One region of the Halobacillus sp. ABR2_026 genome, then DNA from elsewhere that is predicted to be linked to it. Evidence: riboswitches for the same ligand, from Rfam matches in the RefSeq annotation. Region 1 holds a riboswitch; the other holds the start of a gene.

Region 1 (15,013 bases):
CTTACCGCCTTTATCGCAACCCGATTGTCATGTTCGGCCTTGGGCCATTGTATTTGTTTCTCGTTTCCAACCGTTTTAATAGAAAAGGTGCAAAGAAGAAAGAACGCATTAATACGTATGTGACCAACCTATCCGTTGCTGTCTTGTACAGCCTGCTTATCTGGGCGATCGGCTTGGAAGCTTTCCTCATCATTCAAATACCGGTATTATATGTGTCCGGTGTTCTCGGTATATGGTTGTTTTACGTTCAGCACCAATTCGAGGATTCTTATTTCGAAGACGAATCCGAATGGGACTTTGTTAAAGCCGCAGTTGATGGAAGTTCCTACTACAAGCTTCCTAAAGTCTTTCAATGGGTGTCAGGAAACATCGGTTTCCACCACGTGCACCACTTGAGTCCTAGAGTACCTAATTATGCTTTGGAACAAGCTCATGAGCAGACGCCGCCGCTTCAGCACGCGACGACGATTACACTCGGAACCAGTCTTGAGTCGATTCGATTCCGACTCTATGACACAGAAAATAAAACATTCGTATCCTTCAAGCACGTGAAACCACTCTTGAAAAAAAAGCAAGCCGGCATGATGAACCAAAGCCGGCCAAGCTTCCAGGATGAATGAAGGAGCAAGCCCATTCCCTCGAATGGGCTTTTCCTTTATGCTAAGAAAAAGGAGGTGCCTGCAGATGAATAACTGGTATCAAATCATTCCAAAAAATACGGGGCTGAGCACATATGTCTGGATCATTTTCTGCGTACTGCCCTTTTTCTTTATTTTTCGTTCTTCCTCCATCTATGAAATGCTGTTCGGTATTCTTATGACCTTGATTTTCTTCCTTGCCTACCGGCTGTCGTTCATATCCAACAGCCGACTGGTCTATTTGTGGGTGAGTGTGGAGATGGCCATCAGCATCATAATGACCGCGTTATTCGGTTATATTTATTTTGCACTGTTTATCGCCTTTTTCATCGGGAACATCAAACATCTTGGAGGCTTTTTAGCTTTATACATTGTCCACCTGACGACAACATTGATTGTGAGTACGACAACATTTATATATGAAGTGGATTCTCTATTTCCAAACCTCCCCTTCATCATTATCACCGTCATCGGGGTCATCCTGCTTCCGTTTACAGTCCGATACCGTAATCAGCAGCATAAACTTGAAGGAGAATTGCAGGACGCCAATGAACGAATTTCTCAACTTATGGTCATCGAAGAACGTGAACGTATCGCTCGGGACCTTCACGATACGCTCGGCCAAAAGCTGTCCATGATCGGCTTAAAAAGCGATCTCGCCCGCAAGTTAATGACCGTAAGCCCCGAAAAAGCCACGAAAGAAGTGGAAGACATCCGTAATACCGCCCGGACGGCATTGAAGGAAGTCAGGGAGATGGTATCGAATATGAAAGGGACGAAGCTGGAAGATGAAATTGTACGTGTCCAGCAAATTATTGAAGCTGCAGAGATGCATTTCCAATTTCAAGGGGACCCACATGTCACGAATACCCCCCTGCTCGTAGAAAATGTACTCAGCATGTGTTTGAAAGAGGCGGCCACAAACATAGTGAAGCATAGCGGAGCTGACTCATGCGAGGTATCCATTGAACAATTCCCTACAGAAATTGTGATTAAAGTCCAGGATGATGGAAAAGGCCTTCCTGACTCTTTAGAACCTTTTAGGGGAAATGGATTACAAGGGATGCGTGAGCGTTTGGAATTCGTGAATGGTAGACTTGAGATCCAATCAGACAATGGAACGAGACTTGAATTTCATGTCCCGAACGTTATAAAAAATAAAGAAAAGGAGGGAAACGCATGATCCGGATTGTTATTGCTGAAGATCAGCGGATGCTTCTCGGGGCACTCGGCGCGCTGCTCGACTTAGAAGAGGGCATGGAAGTTGTCGGCCAGGCATCCAATGGTGAAGAAGCCACCGACCTTGTGAAAAAATTAAAACCGGATGTGTGCATTATGGATATTGAAATGCCCGTTAAGGATGGACTGGATGCTGCAGAGGAGTTATATGAAGAACCATGCAAAGTGATTATCCTTACGACATTCGCACGCCCGGGGTATTTCGAGCGCGCCCGCCGTGCAGGGGTAAGCGGCTATTTACTGAAAGATAGCCCCAGCGAAGAACTCGCTACAGCCATCCGTAAAATCATGGACGGCCAACGCATCTTTGACCCAGAACTGATCGATCTTGCCTTCACCCAGCAAAACCCATTAACAGAACGCGAGCGTGAAGTTATCCAATTGATGGCAGATGGAAAAAATACGAAAGATATCTCCCAAGAGCTGTTCATCACCCCCGGGACCGTCCGTAACTATGTTTCGGTGATTTTAGAAAAATTAGAGGTCAGCAACCGTATTGAAGCGATCTCTAGATTCAAAGAAAAAGGGTGGTATAAAAAATCCCGCTGACCCCCTTTTCCGAGAAGTCATCCACTAATAAATCTCTGCCGAACTAGATTTATTAGTGGATGACTTATTCAATTTCTTTCAACTCTTCAAATCTAAAATAAAGGCTCTGATAAAGTTTAGTGTTGATGTTACTGCAAAAAAGGAACTTCCAATTTTATAGAGGTTCTTCATTTTTATTTTTAGCTTATTCAACGAAAGCTCCCTTTTCTTGAAGACTCAGCTTCGAGATGTTCCGGAGGTTCATTGCCTGGTTGAGCGTTACGGGCGGCTGGGAAGCCACTCGCTTTCCTGCGGGGATGGCGGCAAGCCTCCTCGGACTTCGTCCTGTGGGGTCTCGCCAGCCCATCCATTCCCGCGGGAGTCTCGCAGCTTCCCAACCACCCCTTTGATAGTAAGGAGAAACGACCCCTATACCTAGAGGAATTTTTCCCTCTTCCCCATATTAAGGCAGGCATAAAGTGCTCTGTATCAAGCTTATAAATTTTGAATGCCTGCTGTGGAGAGGTTATATGATCTACTTTCCTCAGTCATTCAAGCTGATTGTTCCAGTAGTGATTTAGAGAATCTGCCATGGCAAAGGGGCGGAGGGGAATGGCGCGACTCCTATCTTAAGTGTGCAGGCGCCTCGTTCAGCGGCGTATGGACTGGACTGAGCTGGAGGAGATAAAGGAAACACGAAGAACGAAGGGATTCGATGTTGACTTATCGTACAGAAGCGAGGGAAGTCTCACTAGCCGCTAGGCGCAGAAACCGGATATCTACGAGGAAGAGAGTGCTTGGGGAGACCCCGCAGGACGTAGTCCGAGGAGGCTCACCGCGCTCCCGCGGAAAGCGAGTCATTCCCCGCAGCCCCTACCCCCAACACAGAAGTCTCGAAATCAAGTCTTCAACAATCCTGCCCTATAGCGAAAAACTCCGTTTGAAATAATAATCCAACAAGAATTAATAGTTGGACCGTGAAAGGAGATCAAAATAAAAGAACATTGAATAAAGTGTGACCAAAACCACACCAGCAGCCATAATATGAGGGGTGAAAACACCTAATGCTTATAGACCGGATGTTATAACATAACTCACAGGTCTGAATCCCATGGAAGCAGAACCCCATGATCCGTCCCCGCTTAAACGAAAGCCTCACAACCAAGACTTCCAGCTTCCTAAATATACTTCTGAAAATTTTGTCGAACCGTTTGTCTCCTTGTCTTTCCACTTGTATGATTGAGACTTTTTTGATAACATGCAACTAACTAAATATTTTCTTATTTCAATTGATTTTGAAGTAAGGATAGAGGTGCAATGACATTAGTACACTTAGCGGAGGAGAAAGAGCTCCTGAGATGCAGGTGGAAAGGGGAAATTGCCGAAGCGAAAGGGAGCTCATCTCCCTGATGCTGGTTCTGCTGCTGAATAAGTACAGGACTGTCATATAGGAAACTATATGGAGGGCTATCTTACGCAGGAACGGTTAAAAGTTTCTACGGCAGCAGCGAGCCCTCGTTGCTGCCGTTTTTATTTTGACTGCCTAGCCCTCACAACCTCGAACGTATTCAAAATTCTAACAAAGGTGTGAGGTTATGAATTTCGGCCAAGTATTAACAGCTATGGTGACCCCTTTTGACAGCGAAGAGAACATTGATTTTGACGCCACCCGTACACTCGTCAACCACTTGATCGAAAACGGTTCGGACGCCCTGGTTATTGCAGGAACAACAGGAGAATCCCCTACTTTGACGACGGAAGAAAAAATAAGTCTCTATAAGTTCGTCGTTGAAGTTGTCGATGGCAGGGTCCCTGTTATTGCCGGTACCGGCTCCAACAATACAAGAGCTTCCATCAGCTTGACTGAAAAAGCACAAGAAGCCGGCGTCGACGCTGTCATGCTCGTTACTCCTTATTACAATAAACCAACACAAGAAGGACTGTATCAGCACTTCTCTACAATCGCCAAGTCCACGAAGCTTCCGGTCATGCTCTACAACATTCCTGGCCGAAGTGTCATCAATATGGAGCCAGCGACAGTCATCCGCTTAGCTGAAGTAGAGAACATCGTATCCATTAAGGAAGCAAGCGGAGATTTGGATGCAGCGACAGAAATTATTCGTGAGACCCCGGATGAATTTTCTGTTTACAGTGGTGAGGATTCCAATACCCTACCATTCGTGTCCATTGGTGGTACAGGAATCATTTCTGTCTCATCCCACGTAATCGGAAATGAGATGCAGCAGATGATTCGAAGTTACCGGAGTGGTGATTTCGCCTATGCCGCCCGTCTTCACCAGAAGCTTGTCCCGGTCATGCATGCCATTTTCTCAGCCCCAAGTCCTTCTCCTGTCAAAGCGGCTTTGAATGCCAAAGGCGTAGAGGTTGGTAGTGTCCGCCTCCCTCTCCTGCCATTAACAAATGAAGAGAAATCGTATGTGCTTGATGCACTTGAACAGGTCCAACCGCAAGAAGCTGTAACGGCTTCATAAAAAAACCGCCCGTAGGCGGTTTTTTTATTTGGTATAAACAATCTCATCGATGATTCCATACGTTTTCGCTTCTTCTGCACTCATGAAATAATCCCGATCCGTATCTTCCGCAACCTTGTCTACCGGCTGCCCTGTCCGTTCCGCAATGATTTGATTGATGTGCTTTCTCAGTTTGATGATCCGTGTTGCTGAAATTTCAATGTCTGCTGCCTGACCCCGGGCCCCGCCAAGTGGCTGGTGGATCATGATTTCACTATTCGGAAGAGCATATCGTTTCCCTTTCGTCCCTCCGAGTAATAGCATGGCTCCAAAAGACGCGGCCATCCCTGTACAGATCGTCCTCACATCAGGACGGATGTAATGCATCGTATCCAATATGGAGAACCCTGCAGTCGTTGATCCTCCCGGGCTGTTGATATATAAAGAAATATCTTTTTCAGGATCATCCGCGGCAAGGTATAAAAGCTGAGCGACGATACTGTTGGCCATATGACCTGTAATTTCTTCACTTACCATCACTATCCGATCCTTCAGCAGACGAGAATAAATGTCGTAGGACCGCTCTCCTCCGCTTGTTTTTTCAATAACATAAGGAACAGTGTTCATCAGTTATGCCTCCTTTAAGCTGCTACGGAGAAGACGTTTAAAGAGTTATCGTGGTGTTGGGTGCTGGAAGCTGGTTGAAGGAGAATCGGAATTTTCTCAATTAAGACAGAAGGATCCTGAATAGTCAGTGTCTTCACCATCGTTTGGTAGAGGAGATCGTCCCTGTTGCGGGTCTTTAACACCAGGAGTCTTTCCTTTTCGTCCCCTTTGAATAAGTTGCTGCGCGCCCGTCTCAACAACCCCTTGACCCCCGTATCCTCCATTTTCAGAAGCTCGGCAATCTCTGAGATTTTATATTGGAACGCTTCCTTCAACACAAATGAAAGAACCTGCTTCACCGTCAACCTTTCTAACAAAAGCTGGACGACTGTGTCATCTACGTCATTCATTCTGACTGAAGAAATAATGGGCGTTTTTTCCATCAAAGACTCTCGTTTCTCCTTCCGCTTACAATCCACCCAGACATGGTAAGCGATTTTCTTAAGCAGAGACGGACGGACTTCATATGTGTCATAATGTTCGAGCGCTCTCAATACAGACTCCTGTGCAAGATCATTTCCATCCCACTTGTTTTTTGTGATGAACAAACAGTAGTGTAGAAGTTTACCATAGACCTCTTCATCCAACGTATGTTTCCATTTGGTCATCCCTCTATCGAAATCCACCTTCCACTCTCCTTTCGTCCTCTCACAGCTAAAACGGATAACGGTGAGAAAAAGATACGGCTTATGATCATCTTATTCGTTTTTTTCTCCCAAACTCCTTGGATCCCGTGGATTTTCAATAGCCAAGCGATTCCACAAAGCTCTCCTATCACTCATCTTTCACGGAAATTTCCATCGTATCTTCATCCAAGGTCGTTTCAAATAAAACGACCCACCGGCCTTCCTCTTTCCTGAAGTCAATTTGCTTTACACTAACATAGCTTGGAGAGTGAGTCGGTTCCTCCATCTCTTGCTCCGCTTGTTCAACGGATTCTTTAATAACTTCACTTGAGGTCTTATTCGCTCCCTCCGGGTGCACATCCTTTATAAACGCCGTTTCCTTTGCTCCCGATTGTGCAGGTAAAGATTCCATAACATTGGTATACGATACTCTCACATGGTCACCGACTTCCACTTCCTCCGGCCGGTTACTGAACCAGATCATATTAACGAGCATTTTCCCCTCTTTCAAGGCTGTCACATATCCTTCTAACTCGTTCGGTGCACTTACCTGTACAGCAATTTCAACTTCTGTATGATCATTCAGAAGTTTCTTTTCTTCTTTCGTTAACGGTTCGGTCACTTCCACCTTTAATAGTTTTGCAGGACTACATGTTCCATATCCCCATAGTTTATCTTCAATGGTAGACCCCTCCAGCGTTTTGGATAATGCTTCTGAATGCGTAGCCAAATCATTCGCCGCAAGACTCACTCCTTCGATATTGACGGCTTCTTCATTAAAGGTTTTCTTAACTTCTTCCGCAGCTTTCAAAATCGAGCTTTTCACTTTCTGTTCTTGTTCGGTCAACGAGTCTTTGAATTGGAGGACAATGGTCCCCTTCATAAAATGAAAATCACCGATATCTTTTACATTCCTTAAAGTGTAGCCTTCTTCATCCAATACTTCCGTAAAAACTCCCTTTCTCTTGCTCTGCAGCATGGCGACCTGAATAAAGTCTGAATCCACTGCATGCGTATCTTTCATCCGGGTGACATCATATAACTGCTGCTCTTCCTTTGATAAATCATTGAACGTCTGTCCCTTATCGACCAGTTCCGGACAAGATTCCACAAGCATTTCATAGCTTTCTCCCGGACTTCCTGCTTGTGTATGGTTCTCTCCAGTTGGATCGGTCTGGCCGCATGCAGCGAGCAAAACCAACATGAACAGGATAAGTCCCTGCGTTTTTTTCATTAGACCGCCGCCCCCTTCGTGTTAGTTAGACGTTACAAAATGGAAATAGTTACAAATTTAGAATGAGACTATTTCCCAAAATTCACAGCTCCCCGACCATAAAAAAGCCCGGCCGCATGGGCCGGGCCTCTCTTTTTATATTTCTACTGTCCAATCGTAGCGATCTTCTTTCCTGCCACGCTGTATGCCTGTGATCGTATCGTAGAGTTCTTGAGACAGCGCTCCGATTTCATGATTGTTGATGACCATCTTCTTCCCTAGCCAGTTAAGCTCACCAACGGGAGAAATAACGGCCGCTGTACCTGTGCCGAATGCTTCTTCAAGCTTCCCTTCCTCATACGCCTGATACAATTCCTCAATGGAAATCCGGCGCTCGTTTACCGGGACCTCCCACTTGCGGAGGAGTTCAAGAATCGACGTCCGTGTAATTCCTTCAAGGATACTTCCGCTCAAAGAAGGCGTTACGATTTCCCCATCGATTTTAAAGAAGATATTCATACTGCCGACTTCTTCAATATATCGCTTTTCAACCCCGTCGAGCCAGAGGACATCGTTATTTCCTTCATCAGCCGCTTTCGCCTGGGCCTGGTACCCGGAAGAATAGTTTCCGGCTGTTTTAGCCATACCGGTTCCTCCTTTGACCGCACGGGTGAACTGGTCTTCAACGTTGATCGTCACCGGCTTGATTCCACCTGAAAAGTAAGGGCCGACAGGGGAAAGGATAATCATCAATTTGTACGTTTTAGATGGAGCAACGGCTAGACTCGGTTCCGTCGCGATCACGAATGGACGTATGTAGAGTGATGTTCCTTCAAAGGAAGGGACCCAGTCTTTTTCAAGCTTTACCAATTGCTTCAAATAAAGGAGCACTTCCTGTTCATCTACAGGCGGGATGCTCAATCTTTCACTGGAAAGATTCAAACGGGCGAAGTTTTTCTCCGGGCGGAACAGAAGCACACGGTCATCATCTGTTCGATATGCTTTCAACCCTTCAAAAACCGTTTGTCCATAATGAAAGATCATGGCGGCAGGATCCAGCGTCAATGGTTCATAAGGGACAATTCGTGGTTCATGCCAGCCTTTACTCTCTTCATAATCCATAACAAACATATGATCTGTGAAAGTGCGTCCAAAAGGAATCTCTCCACTTTCTGGTTTGGCTTTTTTAGAGGTTGATTCGACGATGTTCAATGTCATGTTCAGGACTCCTTTTTTATAGTTACTTGTAGATGTCGTTGAATATTAGTATCCATTGTACGCCCATCCCTATCATTTTTAAAGAGGATTTGACGGAATGATCAAAAAATTTTCAATGCATTGCCGCTTTCTCGCAATAAAATGCGTACGACCACTCTCATTTGCTATACTAAGAAAAGGTAAAATACGGAAAGTTGGTGCCTTTAATGTTCAAATTACTGCTGATTGAAGATGACCCGACGCTTTTTCACGAAATGGAAGAACGATTCTCACAATGGTCGTACGACGTGTATGGCATCCATGATTTCAGCCGTGTGATGGATCGTTTTACTGAAGTAGACCCTCATCTTGTCATCATCGATATACAACTGCCTAAATTTGATGGGTTCCACTGGTGCCGGATGATCCGTGAGCATTCTAAAGTACCGATCGTATTCTTATCCTCCCGGGACCACCCGACAGATATGGTCATGTCTATGAACCTGGGAGCCGATGATTTCATCCAAAAACCGTTCCATTTTGACGTCCTGATCGCTAAAATTCAGGCGGTGCTGCGTCGTGTTTACAACTACACGACGGACAAGCTCGAATTACAAACATGGATCGGATCTACGATTGACTATGAACGAAACCGTGTCACGAATGAGTGCGGAACCGTAGACCTTACCAAGAATGAAATGTTCATTTTGAAACAACTGATTGAGAAAAAAGGCAAAATTGTCAGCCGTGATGAAATCATCCACCGATTATGGGAGGATGAGCGCTTCGTCAGCGACAACACCCTCACCGTGAACGTTAACCGCCTACGCCGAAAACTGGCAGATGTAGGGCTTGGGGACGCAATTGCAACAAAAGTAGGTCAGGGGTATGTGGCGAGGGATGAAGCATGATCTGGAAATTCATATGGGAACGGTTCAGCTGGATTTTATTGATTGTCATCCTGCAGCTGCTCGCTTTATTTATCGCTTTTGTCGACACTTCCGTAGCGGCAGCATCCATCGGTTATTACATATTTTTATCAACCATCATCGTATTTCTTTTTCTATTTATCCGGTACCGGAAAGAAACCCGCTTTTATACAGAATTGGAAGATCAGGACAGGGACCTTGATTTGACCACATTCCCATATGCCGAAACGCCATTTGAAAAAATCATTGAAATGAATGTACGCGACCAGATGGAGCGGATGAAACGAGAAGCCCGCCACCACCAGAGTCTCTTGGAACAGGAGAAAGATGAATTATTGGCGTGGATTCATGAAGTGAAAACCCCCATGACAGCGATGCGCCTGATCATCGATCGTCTGGAGGACCACAAGCTGAAGACCCAGCTGACTTACGAGTGGTTGCGGATCCACCTCCTTCTTGATCAACAGCTCCATCAAAAACGGATCCCATTTATAGAAAATGATTTATATATAGAGGAGGTAGAACTTGAGCAGCTCTTGTTTAATGAAATCAAACCCCTGAAATCATGGTGCATGCAAAAGGGAATCGGTTTTGATATTGATTTGGAGGCAGACAAAGTTCTCACAGATGCAAAATGGCTGTCTTTTATCGTCAGGCAGTTAATGACGAATGCCATCAAATACAGCGAAACATCCGATATTACCATCAAAAGTGTAGAATCATCCAGGCGGGTAAAACTTATCATCGAGGATGAAGGGCGGGGCATCGACCCGAGAGACCTCCCGCGGATTTTCGAAAAAGGATTCACCTCAACAGCCGCCCATCAAGATCAAGCGGCTACAGGAATGGGCTTATATTTGACGGACCGCATCAGAAAAGCGTTGAAAATAGAAATCGATGTTCAATCTGAACCGGGTTCAGGGACGACCTTCTCCCTCCTTTTCCCTGAAGCGAACGCCTTCACAAAGCTTAGGAGCATGTGACGAAACTGTCACATGCTTCCGTTATTTTGTTAGGTGAATCGAAGGAAAATACAGGCAGATGACCCTACAATGGAAATATAGATGAAAGGGGGTAACGAAATGAGTTTACTAATAGCAAGAAAAATCCATAAGAGCTATGGAAACAAATTTATGAAACAGCACGTTCTAGAAGGCATCGATCTGTCCATCCAGAGAGGTGAATTCGTTACTATAATGGGGGCATCAGGATCAGGGAAGACGACCCTTCTCAATGTGTTATCATCCATCGACCGCGTCAGCCATGGGACAATCACGATTGACGGACAAGAAATCACAGGACAAAAAGATAAAAAACTGGCGGAATTCCGGAAGCATCACCTCGGCTTTATTTTTCAGGAATACAATCTTCTGGATACACTGACGGTTAAAGAGAATATTCTCCTGCCTCTATCCATTTCAAACGTATCCAAAAAAGAAGCTCAGGAGAAGTTCAATCGGGTAGCTGAAGAGTTGGGAATCGAGGACGTCCAGAACAAATACCCGAACGAAATTTCAGGTGGGCAGAAACAGCGGACATCGGCAGCGAGAGCGTTCATCCACGAACCGAGCATCATTTTCGCTGACGAACCAACCGGCGCACTCGATTCTAAATCCGCTTCTGACCTTCTCAATAAATTGAGTGAACTCAATGCCAAACGGGAGGCAACGATCGCCATGGTCACTCACGACCCCGTCGCCGCTAGTTATAGCAGCCGCGTCATCTTCATCCGGGATGGGCAGATTTATACACAACTCAATAAAGGCACCCAGACAAGACAAACGTACTTGAAAGACATCATGAAAACACAAGGCGTGCTTGGTGGTGTGCATTATGAACATTAATCAGCTCATCTTCCGTAACTTGAAAAAGAACCTAAAAAACTACTACCTTTATGTTTTTGCGCTCATTTTCAGCGTCGCGCTTTACTTTTCATTCGTCACTCTGCAATACGATCCATCGATGAGTCAGGACGGATCCATTAAAGGGGAAGCAGCAATCAGGGTAGCGTCCATTCTATTGATTGCGATCGTTGCCATTTTCCTGTTGTACGCAAACACGTTGTTCATCAAACGCAGAAGTAAGGAAATTGGTCTTTTTCAGCTCATCGGCATGACGAAAAACCGGATCTCAAGGATATTAGGGATTGAAAACCTGATCATTTACTTTGGCTCTCTGGCTGTCGGCATTTTCATCGGGTTCGCCCTGTCAAAATTGATTTTAATGAGTTTTTTCCGTGTGGTCGGCGTAGAAGATATAGCAGAACTCCACTTTTCATCTCAGGCATTTTTACAGACGCTTCTGGTCTTTGCCGGCATCTATCTCATCATTACGGCCACCAATTATTGGTTCATCCGCAGGCAGTCCATCCTTTCCCTCTTCCGAGTTACATCAAGCGCTCAAGGGAAAGTGAAGAAACTCTCCATTTGGGAGCATGTGATGGGAATCCTCGGCATAGGGTTGATCGCCTCCGGTTACTACGTGTCCTCCCAGCTGTTCGAAGGAAGCATTACCACCATGAATACCCTTTTCGCAGCTATGATTTACATTTTGGCATCGGTTATCATCGGGACCTATCTTTTGTATAAAGGATCCGTCCGCTTCGTTTCGAATTTAATTCGGAAAAAGAAACAGGGGTACATGAACATTCATGAAGTCCTATCTCTTTCATCCATCATGTTCCGGATGAAATCGAATGCATTTTTGCTGACGGTGATCACAACAATTTCTGCTCTTGCCATAGGTTTGCTTTCATTAACGTACATTTCCTACTACTCTGCTGAGAAGCTCGCGGCATCTACATCTCCTGATGATTTCTCTATTGTCGAACCGGAAAAGGCAGAGGCATTCATGGATCGTCTCGATCAGGAGAACATGGAGTATACAACCACCACAATTCCCGTATACGAAGCTGAATTTAACGTCGAAGACATTCTTGATGTTAATATGGAAGACTTGAATTTTAATAGTGAAAAGACAACTCTTCCTGTCATAAGCGAAGTTCACATGAACCATGTTTCAATCGAGAAAGGGGAAATCCAACTGACGGGATATACAGACTTGATGCAGTCCTACATTTCTCTGCACGAGAAAGGCACGGTCGGATTTCTGCTGGATGAAGAATGGGTGAACCTCGATTATCAAGGACTGGAAGATGACCACGTAATCTCCTCATACTTTGTCAGGGGCGGTCTTCCGATAGCAGTTGTCGATGAAGAGCTCTTCGAAAAACTTCAGAATAACTTTAATCCAGACGTTCAGTCGAAATCCAACTTGTATACAGGGGTGAATCTTGAAGATAGCGGAAAACTGGAAGCAGCCTATGAAGTATTTGCTGACATGGGATTGGACGACACGCGGGACAACAGATCCCAATGGCATGAAGCCAACACCCAAAAACAGAACATGGGAATCGCGATGTTCATCGTCGGCTTTCTCGGCCTTACCTTCCTGATCACATCCGGCTGTGTCCTCTACTTCAAACAAATGGATGAAGGCGAAGACGAAAAAGGAAGCTATACGATCCTTAGAAAACTCGGCTTCACACGCGGGGACCTTTTACGAGGCATTCAAGGAAAACAGCTGTTCAACTTTGGGATCCCCCTTGTCATCGGGCTCCTTCACAGCTACTTTGCCGTCAAATCCGGTTGGTTTTTCTTCGGTACCGAGCTATGGACACCGATGCTGATCGTTATGGGGTTGTACACCGCTTTTTATTCCATTTTCGGACTGCTATCCGTGTTCTATTACAAAAAAATCATCAAAGAGGCTCTCTAGTGAGTGCCTCTTTTCTAATGAACCAAATGTTCTGGTATAGTTAAAGGACGAGGTGAAACTATGGACGCAAAAACCATTTTTGATAGAGTAAAAAAACATGATCCCTCTGTCCTTGGCCACGAACAGTTCCGCAAATTCGCTGTTCTATTGCCCCTTATTGAAAAAAACGAAGAGCTGCACGTCGTCTTTGAAGTGCGTTCCCATCAATTGAGAAGACAGCCAGGGGAAATCTGCTTCCCCGGCGGGAAGATCGACCCCGACGACCCATCAGCTAAACAGGCCGCCATTCGGGAAACAGAAGAGGAATTGGGTGTGAAACCTGGACAGTTCTCAGAAGTCCACCCGCTTGATTACCTGATCTCCCCCTTCGGTATGATCGTCTATTCCTTTGCTGGATACTTGGAGGTACAAGAAGACGATCTGACTCGAAACCCTGATGAGGTTCGCGAAGTCTTCACTGTACCTCTCTCCTTTTTCATGGAAAACGGACCACGGATCCATTACGTCCACTTCGAAGCCCACCCGGAAGAAAACTTCCCATTTGAACTGATCCCGGGTGGAGAAGAATACAACTGGCGGACCCGTCAGCTGGAGGAATATTTCTATATTTATGGAGAGAAAGTGATTTGGGGGATGACGGCAAGAATCGTCTCCCATTTCGTCGACATCCTTAAAAAATAGTCGACAGTGGCTGCCTTTAAAGATAAGAGGGCGGCCACTGTTATCTTTTTGATTCCCATTAGACATATTCAATGACCGCCCCCTCTTATGGAAGACTCCGTTTCGAAGTGCGTGGGAGCGGGACAGTGGGGCTCCTTCCATATTACATACCTTCGTTATCTATTCCATATAAAGAATATAAGCGCTACGCCAAAAGGCGCAGCGCTTATTTATTTTTTATAATCTCCATACTCCGCTTCTATTAAACCAATGATTGTTCCAAGGGTCTTCCCTTTGAATTCATCCGGGACCGATTCACCTGTAGGATTCTCGTAGTATAACGCATCCTTTTCCACATGGTATTCAAAACCTAATGAACCAAGAGCAGATTCTAATTCCATTGGATTCTCATCCAATCCCGTCTGTTCTTTAAAGTAATCGGTAGGATAAACCCACACGTCGACATCTTCCGCACCGGTGTGGACCACAAACATGTCATAATCATACCGGGAGATCCACTGTTCTTTGGAGAAAAGCGCTACGCCTGTACCTTCGAGCCCTGAAATCCCCTCTAAATTGATGCCGAAGATAGCATTGATCATCTGTCTCATTTCATCGCCGGACATTTTTCCATCAAAAGCCTTCCAATAAGAATTCATCACTTCCACTTTGGACATGCGGACGATCGATTCATCACTCACTTCTGTCCCGAGGTCCTGTCTCACCATTTCCAACACTTCTGATGAGTAAGTACTCGTCTGCTTCCCTACCCCAAGTTCGGAAACAGCTTCAAGATCAATTCCAAACACACCATTGACGACCTCTCGGATTTCTTCCGGCTTCATTCTTTTGTTATTCCTTTCTAAGTACAGATCCATCGCTTCGAGCTTGCTCAACTCCTGAATGTCTTCCAGAGCCTCCGAAAAAACCAATGTTCCTTTCTCATCTTCGCGCAGCTGTTGGTATAGAGCACCCGTTACCTGTTCGGAGTATTTTAAATTTTCTTCCTGCCCTAACTCCTGCTTCCAGCTTTCTGCTTCTGTATCGCCTTCGACTGAACACGCTCCCA
Region 2 (15,013 bases), 880 kb from region 1:
ATCCCTTCGTTCTTCGTGTTCCCTTTATCTCCTCCAGCTCAGTCCAGTCCATACGCCGCTGAACGAGGCGCCTGCACACTTAAGATAGGAGTCTCGCCATCCCCCTCCGCCCCTTAGCTAGATCAGGGTCTCGAACCCCCTTCATGAATCATCCGCTATTCTAGTTGGTGAGAGGATAAGGATCATACGCCCAAACCGAGGGGCTCGAACCCGGAAAGCTTGATCCATAGCGTTTTATGCTTACAACAACCGGGGTAATGGAAGACCATCCAACGTTGGTAAAGGGGTTCGTTTCTCGCATGATCGAATGGGGTGGTTGGGAAGCTGCGAGACTCCCGTGGGAGAAAGGAGATCGGCGAGATCCCGCAGGGCGATAAGCCCGAGGAAGCTCGGCACTCCCCCACAGGAAAGCGAGTAGCTTCCCAGCCACCCCTGGCACTCAACACAATAACGAACCCCGAACCCTCTCGAAATCAAGTCTTCAACAATCCTGCCATTTAGCGAAAGGCTCCGTTTCGAAATCATAATCCAACAAGATTCAATGGTCACATCGTGAAAAGAGTAAAGGTTTCGACACTTGGAAATAAATTCCCTTTTGCCATCTTATCTTTCATTGTCACTTCCATCCGTTGATGCAAATATCAACACTGAACTTTAACAGAGCCAAAATAATAAGAAACTTTTTTCATTTTTCTGAAACCTACTGCCCCATAGCTTCGTACTAATTTAAGAGACAAAAAAAGGAAGGGGTAGGAACGCATGAAAAACTGGAAAGGAAAATTTATATGGATACTTCCTGCGATCATAGTACTGATCGCTGTATCCCTGTTATTTTCCCATAATTATCAAAAGGTAACGGAACCACCGGATGAGGATTGGAGCCGGGCCCTGGATATTGGATCGACCTCCGTATTACGAACGCCTTATACAGGAAATCATGGAGGTTCCCCTGCCGTTTCATTCTTAACTGAAAATGGAATTCAACAGAATGTATACAATGATCAATATGAATTACAAGAACAAAATACCTATAAGATTCCTGTGGACAAATTCACTCAGTTTTACATAGAAGGAAACCAAGTGATTTATGCGGACTATTATAGTATGTATGATCAAAAGACAAAGAATAAGATTTCGGATGTTCAATCCTTTTATCCACTTGAAACGAATGTGTTCTACAGGAACAAGGATAAACTGTACCGATTCGATGTAGAAGAATCATCCAGTGAAGAACTTATGACCATTGAAAACCCGAAAGCATCTGTGAATATGGAAGAAACGAATGATGGCATTTATCTGTATACGAACGAAGTCACCTCAAACGGAAATTTATTAAAGTATTATCAAGTGGAACTAAGTGAAATGAAAAAGCTCGGTGAAGCGACATTTTCTGTAAAGGAATCCGAGCAGGTAAAAGATGTCCAATTCACGACGAATGAAAACAAGTACCAACTGCTTGTGACAACGATTCAAAAACAAAGCCAATCCGGAAAGATTCAAAATTACTATTACTTTGGGGAGGCTCCGTTTGGAGAAAATCCTGAACTGAGTCAGGTGACCTTCCAGGATCCCCACTCCCCCAATGAACTGACAGAAATCTCAGATTTAAGTATTCAGAATACGAAAAAAGGACCTGTCACTCTTTTTAAAGCGAATGGTTGGACGGAAACCCTTTTCCGACCGGGTACACAATTCAATATTTATCAGGCTCTCCTTAAAGAAGACTCTACTACTGATGTGATGCGATTGAGCAATACCCCGGCCTTCTCCAATTTTCCAGTCCGCCTGGATGAGCAGACCATCGTCTGGGTCGATAATGGTGGTGAAAATCACGAGTTGTTACTTGCTTCCAATGAAGTTGAGATAGTAGATCGGGCTGACGAAATAACAAGTCATTCGCTGCTGCTTGCTTCAGGTAAAACCATCGGCATGCTTGCGTCCGGATTATTCGCGCTCATCATCTCAATCTTCTGGTTTCTCTGGCCTTTACTGTTCATGGTAGTGATCATGTTCTCTAAAGCAGATGCACTGGATCAAGATCGCAGTTGGGTCCTGTATACAGGGATTCTCATTTATCTTGCAGCGGCTATACTCGTAAGGGATCCCATGTTTTCAGATGCTCTACTTGCTAGAGCTCCCGATTATTTGAGCTTTCCAGGAAGCCCAGTCCTCTTTCTCCTTGGCTTTGCCATGATTGCTTATGGGATCATGAAGGCTGGTGCACGAGACTGGTCGAATCCAATAAAATTGACCTATTTTGTAGGCATGCATATCCTCTTTATTACTGTCTTTTTTGGACCTTATCTGTTGTAAAACTTTTAAGGAACCGTAAATAAAATCAACACAAAAAAAGGAACGTCTGAATTCCCTCCAGACGTTCCTTCTTTTCTACCCTTTATTATCCATTCGCCGCATCCATTCAAATAAATCTTTGCATTTGTAAGTGGGCTGATACCCGTTTTCCTTGATTTCATCAAATGTACTCAAACCAGTTTCCACCATCAATGTATCTAATCCAGCTTTCATACCGGCTTTAATATCTGTATGATAATTATCACCGACCATTAAGACATCCTCACGACTCAAACCAATCCGCTTCAAGGCCCGCGACATAATCAATGCTTCAGGCTTGCCTACAAATACAGGATCGACTCCTGTGCTCACGGAAATCACAGCCGTCAGTGCTCCATTGCCTGGTACCAGTCCACGTTCAGTAGGAATGGCAATATCAGCATTCGTACTGATAAAGGCAGCACCTTTCCTTACCTCTAAACAGGCGGCAGCCAATTTTTCATAGCTGATTTCGCGATCAATCCCGATCACGACATAATCCGCCTCTTTCTCCACTACTTTCAATCCCTCTTTTTTTAAAGCATCAAACAGCCCATCTTCTCCAATGGCGAGCACTCGAGCACCTGGTGATTGGCTGTTTATATGCTCTGCTGTTGCAAGGCTGCTTGTGTACACTTGGTGAGGCTTCGCATAAACACCCAGTTTGTCAAGTTTGTCAGCAATTTGAGCAGTTGTTTTGGAAGAGTTATTCGTCAAGTACATAAAAGGAAGACCTTCTGCACGTAAATGTTCTACAAATTCAGAAGCCCCTTCTATTTTTTCCGCTCCTTTATACATCGTTCCATCAAGGTCGATCAAGTACCCTTTATAGGCTTTTCTCATCATCCATCCGCCCCTCTTTACTCCAGTCAGTTGTTTGAAAAAGCGGAAACTGGACCGAGCTCATTATCCAAGTAACTGCGCACCCGATCAGGAAAAGCCTGAAGGGAATCCATTAATCTGCTCCACACATCTTCAATGGAGTGGTGGTCGATTTCCGTATACTGCTGAATAATCATCTTTCTTAGTTGTACAAACTCTTTATAAGCCTCCTGTTCGTCTTCCGGAAGCACCTTTTCATCGGTAAGGATATCAATAATGTCCTCATAACTACCTGGGTCTCTCATGATAAATCCATCAATCATCATATTACCGACGTCAATGATGGCCTCGATATTCAAATGAGTCATCCGTTCCAGGAGAAGTTGTCCAGAGAAACTCTTATAAGATTGGGCATGAAATTCTTTTTGTATTTTTTCCATATAGGATAAAATTTGTTCAATTTTTTCTCGATCTACAAAATACATACGACCTTGTCTACCTCCTTAAATGTGAACCTTTTCACCCCATGATACCATATATAGCTGATTCTCATGATTTATCATGAGAAGTATTTTATGCTCACTATTTCGGGCATACTATTTCTAAAGTTATACACAGCGGATCTATTACAACATGACGGGAGATGATGGCACCATGGTACAACGTCCGCTTCTTGAAGACGTCACACAAGATACGAGTACCCGATTTGTTTCATTTACGGCTGGCAGCCACAGATTTGAACTTGCCCTCATGAAAGCAGATTATTTCCAAAATCAAACGATGGTCATCAACCTGCCGAAAAATCGTCAGGCACTGCTGGATCATGAAAATATTAACGAAGTCGGCCATCTGGAACATATGTTCCAACTGAGTGCAATGGAAGCAGAAGAGTTGCGAAATTACCTCCCTTACCTTCTGTAGTTCAAAGCATAAAATAACCCCCTTTGGCAAAAATACTCCTTAAGGGGGTTATTTTGATGAGGAAAGAAAAACGTCAGTATTCGGATTTCGCCAATGTCGAAGCCCAACGCAACTATTTGACTCCTGAACAGCTCCCTGAAGGTCCGTATGGGGCACCAAGGAACAAATACGAACCCGTCTCCAATGAAAAAAGCGCACCTTGGACAGAAGATCAACGATATTTCAGTGCCTTCACCTATGAAAACAAGGCACTTCACCAGGATCTTCCTCGTCAGGAAGACGGCGCTCACCCCACGCATGACCAGCCGGGAGCAAATGTTAAACCTTCTGAAGAAAAGTAGGAAAAATAAAAAAACAACGGCGTGCGATCATTTTGCGCGCCGTTGTTTATTGACGGATTCTCTTTAATACAAAATAAGAACATCCAAAGTTGCAGTATTCATATAAATAATCTTCCAGCGTACTAATTTTCGTATCGAATGTAGCCTTGGAATTTTGATCATCATAAAAACCTTTCAACCTCAATTGACCGTAACCCCAATCACCTACGATGAAATCATATTTATTCAGAATATCACTAAAGCGACCTTCCACTTCTTCTTGTTGAAAGCCTTCCTGATAATCCTCCAGGATATCGTATGTTTTTCCAGCCAGCTCAATCATTTCGATCACCTCTGTCCTTTTTAGTGTATCACATTTCTTTACAGGTTAGGAAATACAAATGATATGCAAAGTATGTTTCCCGCAAAACTGCTCAATCTAATGATGACCAATGCTATTACTTAGGAGGAATTCTTATGAAAAAATTATGGAGTGTCCTACCTCTTTTACTCCTGTTCACCATCATAGCGGTAGGATGTCAGGAGACAAAAGAAGAAGAAGCCAAAAACATGATGGACGATGACACCTTAAATGGAAACGCGATGGATGGATATAACGAAAAACCGAAAGATGGACAAGTCGGTTATGTACGATTTAATAAAGACCAATTGAATCAAGATACAGAGAAAAAACGGGAAATTAAAGTGAACCGTGAAGAAATGGCAGATATGATTTCCCGGATGATTCTCCGCTATGATCAATTCGATGATGTAGCCACCGTTGTCACAGATAACGAAGTACTGGTAGCTTACCAAAAAGCAGATGACACAGATCGAGAATCAGCGGCTGATATGGTCCAGAAAACTGCATACTCATTAGTTCCAAGCTTTTACCATGTCTATGTGTCGGATAATCCAGCATCATTCGGTGACATTCAAAGTTTAAGCAACTCTACAGTTTATGATCAAGGGTATAACAGTACCATCGATAGCATCATCGAAAAAATGAAAAAATCCCCTCAAGGTAAAGTGGACGAATCGAATCCTGCTCAACCAGACGTAGGACCGAATATGAATACAGAAAAAGAAACCGGGATGGAGAACTAATATCATCCCTAATTTTCCATTCATAACCGGGGGCGGACTGCTCCATGCTAAAGGTATCAAAACATTGTAGGTGAATTTTATGAAATACATCTGTTCAATGCTCTTATGTCTTTGGATGTGTGCAGTTGGAACAACACACACGATACATGCAGATGAAGAGAGCGATTCGAGGCTTGCCTTATATAAGAAAACCTCAGCCATCACAGATATCCCCTGGGAGTACCTTGCTGCTATTGATCAGTATGAGCGCCAGGTCCATGACGATCCTGAGGAAGGGCGTGTAACAGCCATTGAAGCAGATCCTCTGTTCTGGAATGGATCTGCTGAAACCTTTCCATCTTTATTCTTCCCTGAAGGATGGGGCGCTGATGGTAATGGAGATGAAAAAATTCAACAAAAGGACGATGAAGATATTCTGTATTCTATAGGAATGTACCTGAAATCCTATGGAACGACAAGTGAAGATATAAAAATTGCTTTATGGAATTATTACCAAAGAGATCTTACCGTTCAAACGATTATGAACACCGCACGTGTTTTCAAAAAATTCCAGACCGTAGATTTAACGAATCGGGACTTTCCTCTTCCTTTACAGGCGAATTATAGCTATCGAAGCACCTGGGGAGATGCACGTGGCTTCGGAGGCAGAAGAGTTCACGAAGGCACCGATATCTTTGCCAACTACGGAGTGCCCGTCAAATCTACAACATACGGGGTAGTGGAAATGAAAGGATGGAATAAGTTCGGAGGCTGGCGGATCGGCATACGGGATATATACAACATCTATCACTATTACGCCCATCTGCACAGCTTCTCTGAAGATATCAAAGTGGGGGACATCGTCCAGCCCGGAGATGTGATTGGAGCAGTAGGTGCTTCTGGATATGGACCACCCGGAACATCCGGGAAATTCCCCCCGCACCTGCACTATGGGATGTACCAGGACAACGGTGAAAATGAATGGTCTTTCGATCCGTATCCTTTTTTAAGGAAGTGGGAAAGAATGACCAAAAATTAATCGCTTGAAGTGATGACCTGAAGTAAAAAGGTGTATGAATGGCCGATTCCCACCACATGTGCCGGATTGGACCAATCGCATTCGACCATAAAAAAGCGTCGCATGAAATCATGCGACGCTTCTCTTATTATTTTGATTTTTTCACGGCATTTGTAATACTCGCAGCGAGGCCGCCCCATATTACAAGCATTCCAATAATCATCATCGTTACTGCACTTGCTGTCATATTAGCTTACCTCCTTTTTTACCTCTTCGACTGCTTTGGAATCCCAGCGCTTCAAGGTCATCAAGAATCCTATGACAATGGCGAACGCAGCTACGAACCAACCACCGAATAAGATAAATCCATCTGCATAACCTTCATAGTTTCCAGTAGGTGTATCAAACTCTCTTAAAAGATTGGTTTTGAATAAATCGAACATCATGTAGCCTAACACCACTGGTGTGAGGACTCCAAGACAGATCTTCCACCATCCGCCAAGACGGATATCGGAAATACCGTTAGCATGAGCCTGAAAGTCATTAAGGTTCCGCAAGAACCATGCAACTACTAATACTTCCACAAGACCCACAAAGGCTACTCCAAATTGGTTGATGAAGTAATCGGCAGCATCCAATAGGAATAGACCACCTTGGGTTGCGAACAACAGGGAGATGACAGCGGATAGACCTCCACCGATACCAACAGCCGCTTTTCTTGACAGCCCGAACTTCTCACTCAAAGCTGCTACATATGTCTCGGAAATGGATATGAGTGAGGATAGACCAGCCAATACCAATGATGCAAAGAACAGGAATCCGAACAATGCATTGAATGCCGGAAACTCATTAATGATCTGTGGGAAAACAACAAACGCAAGTCCCACACCTCCACTGACAACTTCATTAACAGGAACACCACTTTGAGAAGCCATAAACCCTAAAGCACCAAACACTCCGATACCCGCTAATAGTTCAAAGCTGGAGTTACCAAAGCCTGCGATAAACGCATTGTTTGTCAGGTCAGATTTCTTCGGCAGATAACTGGAGTACGTAACCATAATTGCAAATGCGATTGACAAACTGAAGAAAATCTGTCCATACGCAGCTACCCATACAGAACTGTCCATGATAGCACTAAAGTCCGGAGCGAAGAATGTCTGCAAACCTTCAGCAGCTCCTGGTAGTGTGATTGCACGGATGACAATAATAAGGAAAAGGACGATCAATGTAGGGATAAAGATCTTGTTGGCAGCCTCAATCCCTTTCTTGACTCCCTTGAACAATACACCAAGAGTAATCGCCCAAACGATAAGAAGTGGGATCAATACACCAGGTACAAGGCTTCCTGTTTGACCAGGATCTACGGATAATTGCAAATAATCGCTAAACAAAAAGCCTTCGGTGTCCTCCCCCCAAGAAAGGTTGAAAGAGAAAATACTGTAGGAAATTGCCCAGGCAATAATAACAGCGTAATAAGTTGAAATGACAAAGGCTACAAGTACGGCCCACCAGCCCAGCCATTCTGTTTTACGGTTCATTCTAAAGAATGAAAGTGGGGCTGAACCTCTAAACTTATGCCCGATTGTAAACTCCATGACAAGCAAAGGAATACCTGCCGTAAGAAGAGCGAATAAATATGGAATAAAAAATGCTCCGCCCCCGTTTTCATAAGCTACTGCCGGGAAACGCCATATGTTACCTAAACCGATGGCTGAACCCACCGCAGCCAGAATAAAACCAGCCCGTGTCCCCCATTGTGCACGATTTTCCATGTGAAAGACCTCCCTGAGTCAAACATCCTAAAATTAAGATGTTTTTTAATTTTTATTTTTCTGATTATTCTGCTTAAATTATAACCAGCAATGCAGAGCTTGTCAAAATAATTTTTTAATTTTCAGAAATTGGAAGGTGATTCGAAAGTCTTATGAAGGAAAGGGGGCCATTTTCTTCCATGCAATGATCCATATAGGACCTTATCCCTTATTCACTCGCCTACACAAAAAACGAGGAGGAAACGTCATCCGTTTCCTCCTCGTTTTATAATCAGGCTGTAGGCTGGCTGTTATTGAATTTATGAAGGATCACTGCTGTGATTCCTACGATGAGTAAAGTCACAAATAATGGGATTAAAATGCCACCTGTCACTCCCAAAATGACGTATCCTATCGAAGCTCCTGCTGCGGCAATCAGTGCATACGGAAGCTGGGTAAGGACGTGATCGATATGGTTTGCTCCTGCTCCTGTTGAAGATAGGATTGTCGTATCTGAAATGGGTGAACAATGATCGCCAAATACAGAACCTGCCAATACGGCAGAAAGTGCTGGTAAGATCATTTCAGGCGCAGACACAGCAGCAATTTCCCCTGCAATGGGCAGCATAATTCCAAATGTTCCCCAGGATGTCCCGGTGGAAAGAGCCATGAAACCTGATAATAAGAAAACAATCAAAGGTAGGAAGGCAATATTGATGTCGGCTTGTGTGAATTGCTGCGCCAAATATTCACCAGTTCCTAGCTGGCCAATGATGTCTCCAATCATCCAGGCAAAAATTAAAATGTAAATAGCTGGAAGCATCGCTTTCAGTCCTTGTCCAAAGACACGTGCGATTCCGGATTTTGGTTTAGGTTGCCCTATATACAAAAGAAAGGCTAAGGCAACGGCAACCACTCCACCTGTGAACAATGAGATATTTACATTGGTATTGGCAAAGGTAGAGAGTAAATCGACACTTCCTTCTGTATTACGGATCCCTGTGATGACCATTGTCATGACGGTACCAACTACAAGAGCAACAATCGGCCAGATCAGATGCGAGATTTTACCATGATCATGTTCTTTGAATTCATTATTCAGATCTCCTGGTACATCACCTTTGTCAGGATTGTTCAATTCTCCCGTTTCAAGCGCTCGTTTCTCATGGGTCTTCATTGGTCCTAGATCAAGTCGCAAATATATCGTCATAAATACAAGCAAAAGAGCTGCAAAGACATATAAATTCGATGGAATCATATAGACAAATGCTTCGAGAGCTTGATACTGGGTAATTTCATTGGCTGCCAATATACTTCCGATTGTTCCAATGATATAGGCTCCCCAACTGGAAATGGGGGAAATCACTGTAACCGGCGCAGATGTCGAATCAATATAATACGCCAACTTCGCCCTCGATACTTTGTATCGATCTGTAACAGGGCGTGCGACTTGTCCTACTGCCAGAGCATTGAAGTAATCATCAATAAAAATGACGATTCCGAGAAGTGCCGGAACGAGTGTCGCTCCCTTTCTCGTCCGAATACGCTCCACAGCCCATTTTCCGAAGGCACGACTGCCTCCCGATGCGGTCATGAAGGCGGTAGTGATTCCTAATAAGAATAGAAATGATAACAAGTAAATACTACCCATATTCAATGCGCCTTCACTTACGAAGATTGTGGCAAAAGTCGACCAGATTAAAGCCAGGCCTCCGCCAATATCCATTTGTGTGAGCAGGAATGCTCCTACGATGATGCCGATCCCTAAAGATAGGATGACTTTCCTTGTCAGCAGAACAAGGATTAACATTAATACTGCTGGAATTAAAGAATAGATGGTTCCTTCCATGATGGTTCCCCTCCGTAAATCTTGATGTAACGGGAATGGAAGGCTACTGCGGATAAAAATGAGGAATAAAAAAAGACAATGATAGAAAATAACCTACCATCGCCTTTGTAAGTGGCAATTGGATTATCCTCCATTTCGATCAGTAGCGCCCCATGCACCCAAAAGCATGCATGACAGTGTATCTCTTGTTCAGATATACACCAGCGCCTTATAGCATGACGAACTATAAAACACTTCGGCAAACATCCCCTTCCATCAATCATCGTCGCTTGTCGGGCTCCTATTGATTACTGATGGTGTCTGCACCTCTACCTCACCGATCTGATAAGGTCACGCATATTCAATTCTCAGTCATTTTATCAATTCCAGACAATTATTGCAAGGGTTCCATTGGATAGGAGAATGATGGATCTCCCTCTCCACCCATCCCGCCATAGAAATTAGGAACCTTCCCAAGGATTGTCGCCTGATCAATCGGAATATTGTTTGTGACAACTGTCGTTTCTGTAGAGAAAGGGATAACAATTCGTACATTCACTTCAAAATGGATCGTCAGTTCAAAAAGTGCAGCATTGATTCCATATTCGGTCATCTTAATATCAACTTCAGATTGAACATCTCCGATCACACGTAACTGCACGGGAACTTTCGGGCCGAGGTTGGCTAATAAACTATTATTAGTCGCTACACCTATTGGAAGTTCAATGAGTGTGGCCGGCTGTTCTCCCAACTCATCCGGGGTCCGGTCCGGATCGATATTCGGTTCTAATGAAGTGTCCTCCATCGGAAGCTCTCCAAGTTCCATCCTCTTTAGAAAATTCTGCACGCGGATCGTCGTATCCCTAAGGGCTCGGTTCACCACTACGGAATTCCACCCCATATATACAATATTCCCTTGGTCATCTTTCTCCATATTAACAAGATCATTGAATTGCAGATCTTCAGCAATCGTTTTACTGACTGCTTCATTGATGGCGTCTCTTGCAAGCTGCTGTGCTTTTGTTTCAGCGATTTCAACAAGGGCAGGCGTGACCCCACGGTTGATAAACCAAAGGCTCAACGCTGTGAAAAGGGCGAAAAACAGCAGACTAAGTACAATTCTTTTTCCAATGGTGGATCCAGTAGTCGCACTCTTCTTAGACATAGGTTAACCCTCCTCATCTATCTATATGAAAAGAAAGGAGAGTTTAAGCACCAACTTATTAATATCAAGTGAGGCCCCACCAATCTTCAAGAGGGAGCTTGCCACTATAAAAAAAGCTACCCGATGAGGTAGCTGAAATTATGATTGAAGCGCCTCGGACAAGAGGTCCCTAAGAAGCTCAGGCATAAAATACTTTTTGGACTTTGCATATGCAATCTCAGGAAAGAAGCGGCCGAAAGTGAAAGTATCAGCGGTAGCAAAGCGATACAAACGGTCATGGTCAATCGGCTCCCCACCGAAAGTAACCCGCTTCACATGCTCTTTTTCCTCTTCATCTTGCTCTATTTCAATATCAATACCGGCAAAGACCATTTTCCCAATCACTTCACCTCTGAACCCGAAACCTTTAAGCCTGATCTCTGTAAGTTCTTTGGTATGGGCTGCCCGGATCACCTCAAGAATCTCATCACCTTTCAACTCCACGAGGCATGGATTCATCGGATGTGGACAGATGCGATGGATATCCTCATAAGTGATTTCCCCCGCCGGCAGATGATCGAGGAGAACCCCGGCATTTAACATCGCTATATCTGCCGAGGTCCATCTCCGCAACTGTTCAGTTAGACGATCCATTAATGGTGTATTCTGAAACCATGCAATATGAAGAGGTGCATCGAGGTGAGCAACAGGATTACCCAGCTCATGAATGGCCTTGGAACGAATCTCCTGGACCTTCTTTGTCACGTCATCATCTTTTTTCATATGTTCGGTAGGAATAGCATAAGCTTCTTTCTTCTCCAGGTGACGCGTATCAATATTCCATTCCACAGCAATTTCACCAAGATGGGTGCCATGTTTCCCTGCAGCTGTTAATAATGCTCCCTCAATATATTCCCCATTCTTAAACAGGTGATGGGTATGACCTCCAATAATGATATCTACGCCAGGATAACGCCTGGCAATTTCTTCGTCTTCATTAATACCCAGGTGGGACAAAAGAATAATGATATCCGTCTGTTCTCTTAACTCACTCATGATTTCATCCAATACATCGGAGGGAGACCTAACTTCCCAGCCGAGTTGCTGATAGAACGCTTGGAAAGGTGCTGTCAAGCCGATGACGCCGACCTTAGTCCCGTGTTTAGACTCAAGGATGTGGTAAGGTTTCAGCCAATCAGGGGTGTCCGAAACCACGCAATCCAGATTTGCACAAACAACGCTGAACGATGCCTCATTATATAACGAGTGAAGATCGTCACTTGCAAGCGTAATTCCTTCATTATTACCAAGAGTAGCAACATCGTATCCTGCGTCATTGATCAACTCGACATTGCCTTTTCCCATCAACCCTTCAGCAATAGGATGGAAACGATCCACGTGATCCCCATTATCAAAAAACCAATACTCTTCCCCTTTTTTCTCATGCTTTTTTTTCTTTTCATTAAAATACCCTACGATTTGGGGCCAATTTTCAAAGTGACTGTGCAGATCGCTAGTATAATAAAAGTGCAGTTTTTCCTTCATCATCAGTCTCCTCACCCTAAACCTTGCCAAATTAACCGCAAACCGATAAGGATAAGCAGCAACCTTAAGAATCTTTCCACTACTTTCTCATCAAGTCGGCGATTGACCCATGCTCCAAGAGTACCACCTGCATATGCCCCTGGTATAAACCATAGCGTATGACTCCAATCCACGTGTCCAAGAAAAACATGGGTGGCGGAACTTGTTATGCTCGCAAAAAAGATCATGAACATAGAAGTAGCTGTGGCAATATGCGGGGGAATATTCAACAGCAGAATCATAGCCGGAACCATCAGTGAGCCCCCGCCTATGCCTAAAAGTCCTGAAAGCATCCCCACACAAAAGGACAACACAAAACCGACCCAAAAAGGCATCCGGTATTTGTAAACTTTTCCATTTATCGTCTTCTCGCTTACCATTCCTTTATGGAACAAAGGACGATCCGTTTGTCTTCTCGGAATAAAAAATAATAGGGAAACTCCAATCATGACAATACCAAAAAACAAGGAAAAACCATCTGTTTCAAAGAACTGGTTCAACCATGAACCAAGGATACCTCCCGGGATACTCCCATAAAGGAAAACTCGTCCAATCGCTGTGTCCACACGATTATGTTTCATATACGAGATTGCAGAGGACATCCCTGTGAAAATCATGACGACTAAAGAAATGCCTACGATTGTTTGCGGGTTCACCCAATCAAAAGCTGAAAAATGGTCTCCTAAAAACAGGAGGACAGGTACCAATATAACGCCCCCGCCAAGTCCTGCCACACTGCCGACAAGGGCCGTAATCAATCCGACCACAAACATAATCAAAAACATAACGAACCTTCCTTAACTCTTAATAGATAATATTATAGTATCATGTTTTGTATTCATAAAACATCTTGCTTCCATTGGAGTATCAAATAAGCTCCCGATTGTGGAATACTCCGTTTGGAATTACTCCGGGGTCGTTGCCTCAGTTGAGCATCAGGGGGGCTGAAAAGCTACTCACTTTCCTGTGGGGGAGCGCCGAGCTTCCTCGGACTGCGTGCTGCGGGATCTCGCCTATCTCCTTCTCCCACGGGAGTTTCGCTGCTTTCCAACCATCCCATTTGATGTATATGAGAGACGAACCCTTTTACTAAGCTTGATTGTCTCCCCTATCCTGATTGTTGAGTTCAAATACCTAGACAGGGGGAGTTTTAGTCTTATTCTCCAATCAAACGGTATAGCTGTTTATTCTGTAAGCAATTTCGAGACACTGATATCGCAAAGGGACGGAGGAGAATGGCGGGACTCCTAATTTAAGTGTGGAGGCGCCTTGATCAACGGCGTATGGACTGGGCTGGTGGAGATAAAGGAGACACGGAGAACGGAGTGATATGATGTTGACTTATCGGACAGAAGCGAGGGAAGTCTCACTAGCCGCTCGGCCCCGGAACCGAATATCGAAGCGGAAAAGAGTGCTAGGTGAGACCACGCAAGGCGTCAGCCTGAGGAGGCTCATCGCGCTCCCGCGGAAAGCGAGCTATTCCCCGTAGTCCCCATCCACACAATAAAAGTCTCGAAACAGTGTCTTCCACAATGAAAAAGCCGTGCAGATGATATCTGCACGGCTTTAATCCCGTTATTAACCGATAGAACCTTCCATTTCAAATTTGATCAGGCGGTTCATTTCAACAGCGTATTCCATAGGAAGCTCTTTAGTAAACGGCTCAATGAAGCCCATGACGATCATTTCTGTAGCTTCTTCTTCAGAAATTCCACGGCTCATCAAGTAGAACAACTGCTCTTCAGATACTTTGGAAACTTTCGCTTCATGCTCAAGAGAGATGTTCTCATTCATGATTTCGTTGTAAGGGATCGTATCGGATGTAGACTCATTATCCATGATGAGCGTATCACACTCAACATTTGAACGAGCACCTTCAGCCTTACGACCGAATTGTACAATTCCACGGTACGTTACTTTACCACCATGTTTAGAGATGGATTTCGAAACGATAGTAGACGATGTATTCGGTGCCAGGTGGTGCATTTTCGCGCCGGCATCCTGGTGCTGTCCTTTACCAGCAAGAGCGATGGAAAGCGTCATGCCTCGCGCTCCTTCACCTTTAAGAAGTACAGCAGGATACTTCATCGTCAACTTGGAACCTAGGTTTCCGTCGACCCATTCCATCGTAGCGTTTGATTCTGCAACTGCACGTTTTGTTACAAGGTTGTAGACGTTGTTCGCCCAGTTCTGGATCGTCGTATA

What was found. A riboswitch is a leader RNA that binds a small molecule or an ion and turns the genes downstream of it on or off. The one in region 1 is predicted to bind lysine.
Region 2: linked by a shared signal. The riboswitch ahead of ACXADE_RS15125 (Na+/H+ antiporter NhaC family protein) and the one ahead of dapA (4-hydroxy-tetrahydrodipicolinate synthase) in region 1 are both predicted to bind lysine.

Annotation. Positions count from the first base shown of each region.
Region 1 is NZ_JBSWTM010000001.1:3,788,152-3,803,164, forward strand. Features, by position in the region: gene desA (Delta(5) desaturase DesA) at 1-620, shown strand, start outside; gene ACXADE_RS19155 (sensor histidine kinase) at 685-1,821, shown strand; gene ACXADE_RS19160 (response regulator) at 1,818-2,426, shown strand; lysine riboswitch at 3,705-3,883, shown strand; gene dapA (4-hydroxy-tetrahydrodipicolinate synthase) at 4,001-4,897, shown strand; gene clpP (ATP-dependent Clp endopeptidase proteolytic subunit ClpP) at 4,922-5,503, opposite strand; gene ACXADE_RS19175 (sigma factor-like helix-turn-helix DNA-binding protein) at 5,518-6,168, opposite strand; gene ACXADE_RS19180 (DUF3221 domain-containing protein) at 6,317-7,402, opposite strand; gene ACXADE_RS19185 (branched-chain amino acid aminotransferase) at 7,538-8,599, opposite strand; gene ACXADE_RS19190 (response regulator) at 8,806-9,489, shown strand; gene ACXADE_RS19195 (sensor histidine kinase) at 9,486-10,490, shown strand; gene ACXADE_RS19200 (ABC transporter ATP-binding protein) at 10,590-11,351, shown strand; gene ACXADE_RS19205 (ABC transporter permease) at 11,341-13,284, shown strand; gene ACXADE_RS19210 (NUDIX hydrolase) at 13,345-13,965, shown strand; gene ACXADE_RS19215 (hypothetical protein) at 14,175-15,013, opposite strand, start outside.
Region 2 is NZ_JBSWTM010000001.1:2,908,935-2,923,947, forward strand. Features, by position in the region: gene ACXADE_RS15075 (DUF998 domain-containing protein) at 760-2,313, shown strand; gene ACXADE_RS15080 (TIGR01457 family HAD-type hydrolase) at 2,389-3,174, opposite strand; gene ACXADE_RS15085 (DUF86 domain-containing protein) at 3,201-3,638, opposite strand; gene ACXADE_RS15090 (DUF3055 domain-containing protein) at 3,808-4,074, shown strand; gene ACXADE_RS15095 (cytosolic protein) at 4,131-4,415, shown strand; gene ACXADE_RS15100 (YutD family protein) at 4,462-4,737, opposite strand; gene ACXADE_RS15105 (YhcN/YlaJ family sporulation lipoprotein) at 4,872-5,501, shown strand; gene ACXADE_RS15110 (M23 family metallopeptidase) at 5,617-6,519, shown strand; gene ACXADE_RS15115 (MetS family NSS transporter small subunit) at 6,647-6,745, opposite strand; gene ACXADE_RS15120 (sodium-dependent transporter) at 6,747-8,273, opposite strand; gene ACXADE_RS15125 (Na+/H+ antiporter NhaC family protein) at 8,545-10,101, opposite strand; lysine riboswitch at 10,237-10,420, opposite strand; gene yunB (sporulation protein YunB) at 10,475-11,245, opposite strand; gene ACXADE_RS15135 (bifunctional metallophosphatase/5'-nucleotidase) at 11,384-12,769, opposite strand; gene ACXADE_RS15140 (sulfite exporter TauE/SafE family protein) at 12,781-13,593, opposite strand; gene sufB (Fe-S cluster assembly protein SufB) at 14,387-15,013, opposite strand, start outside.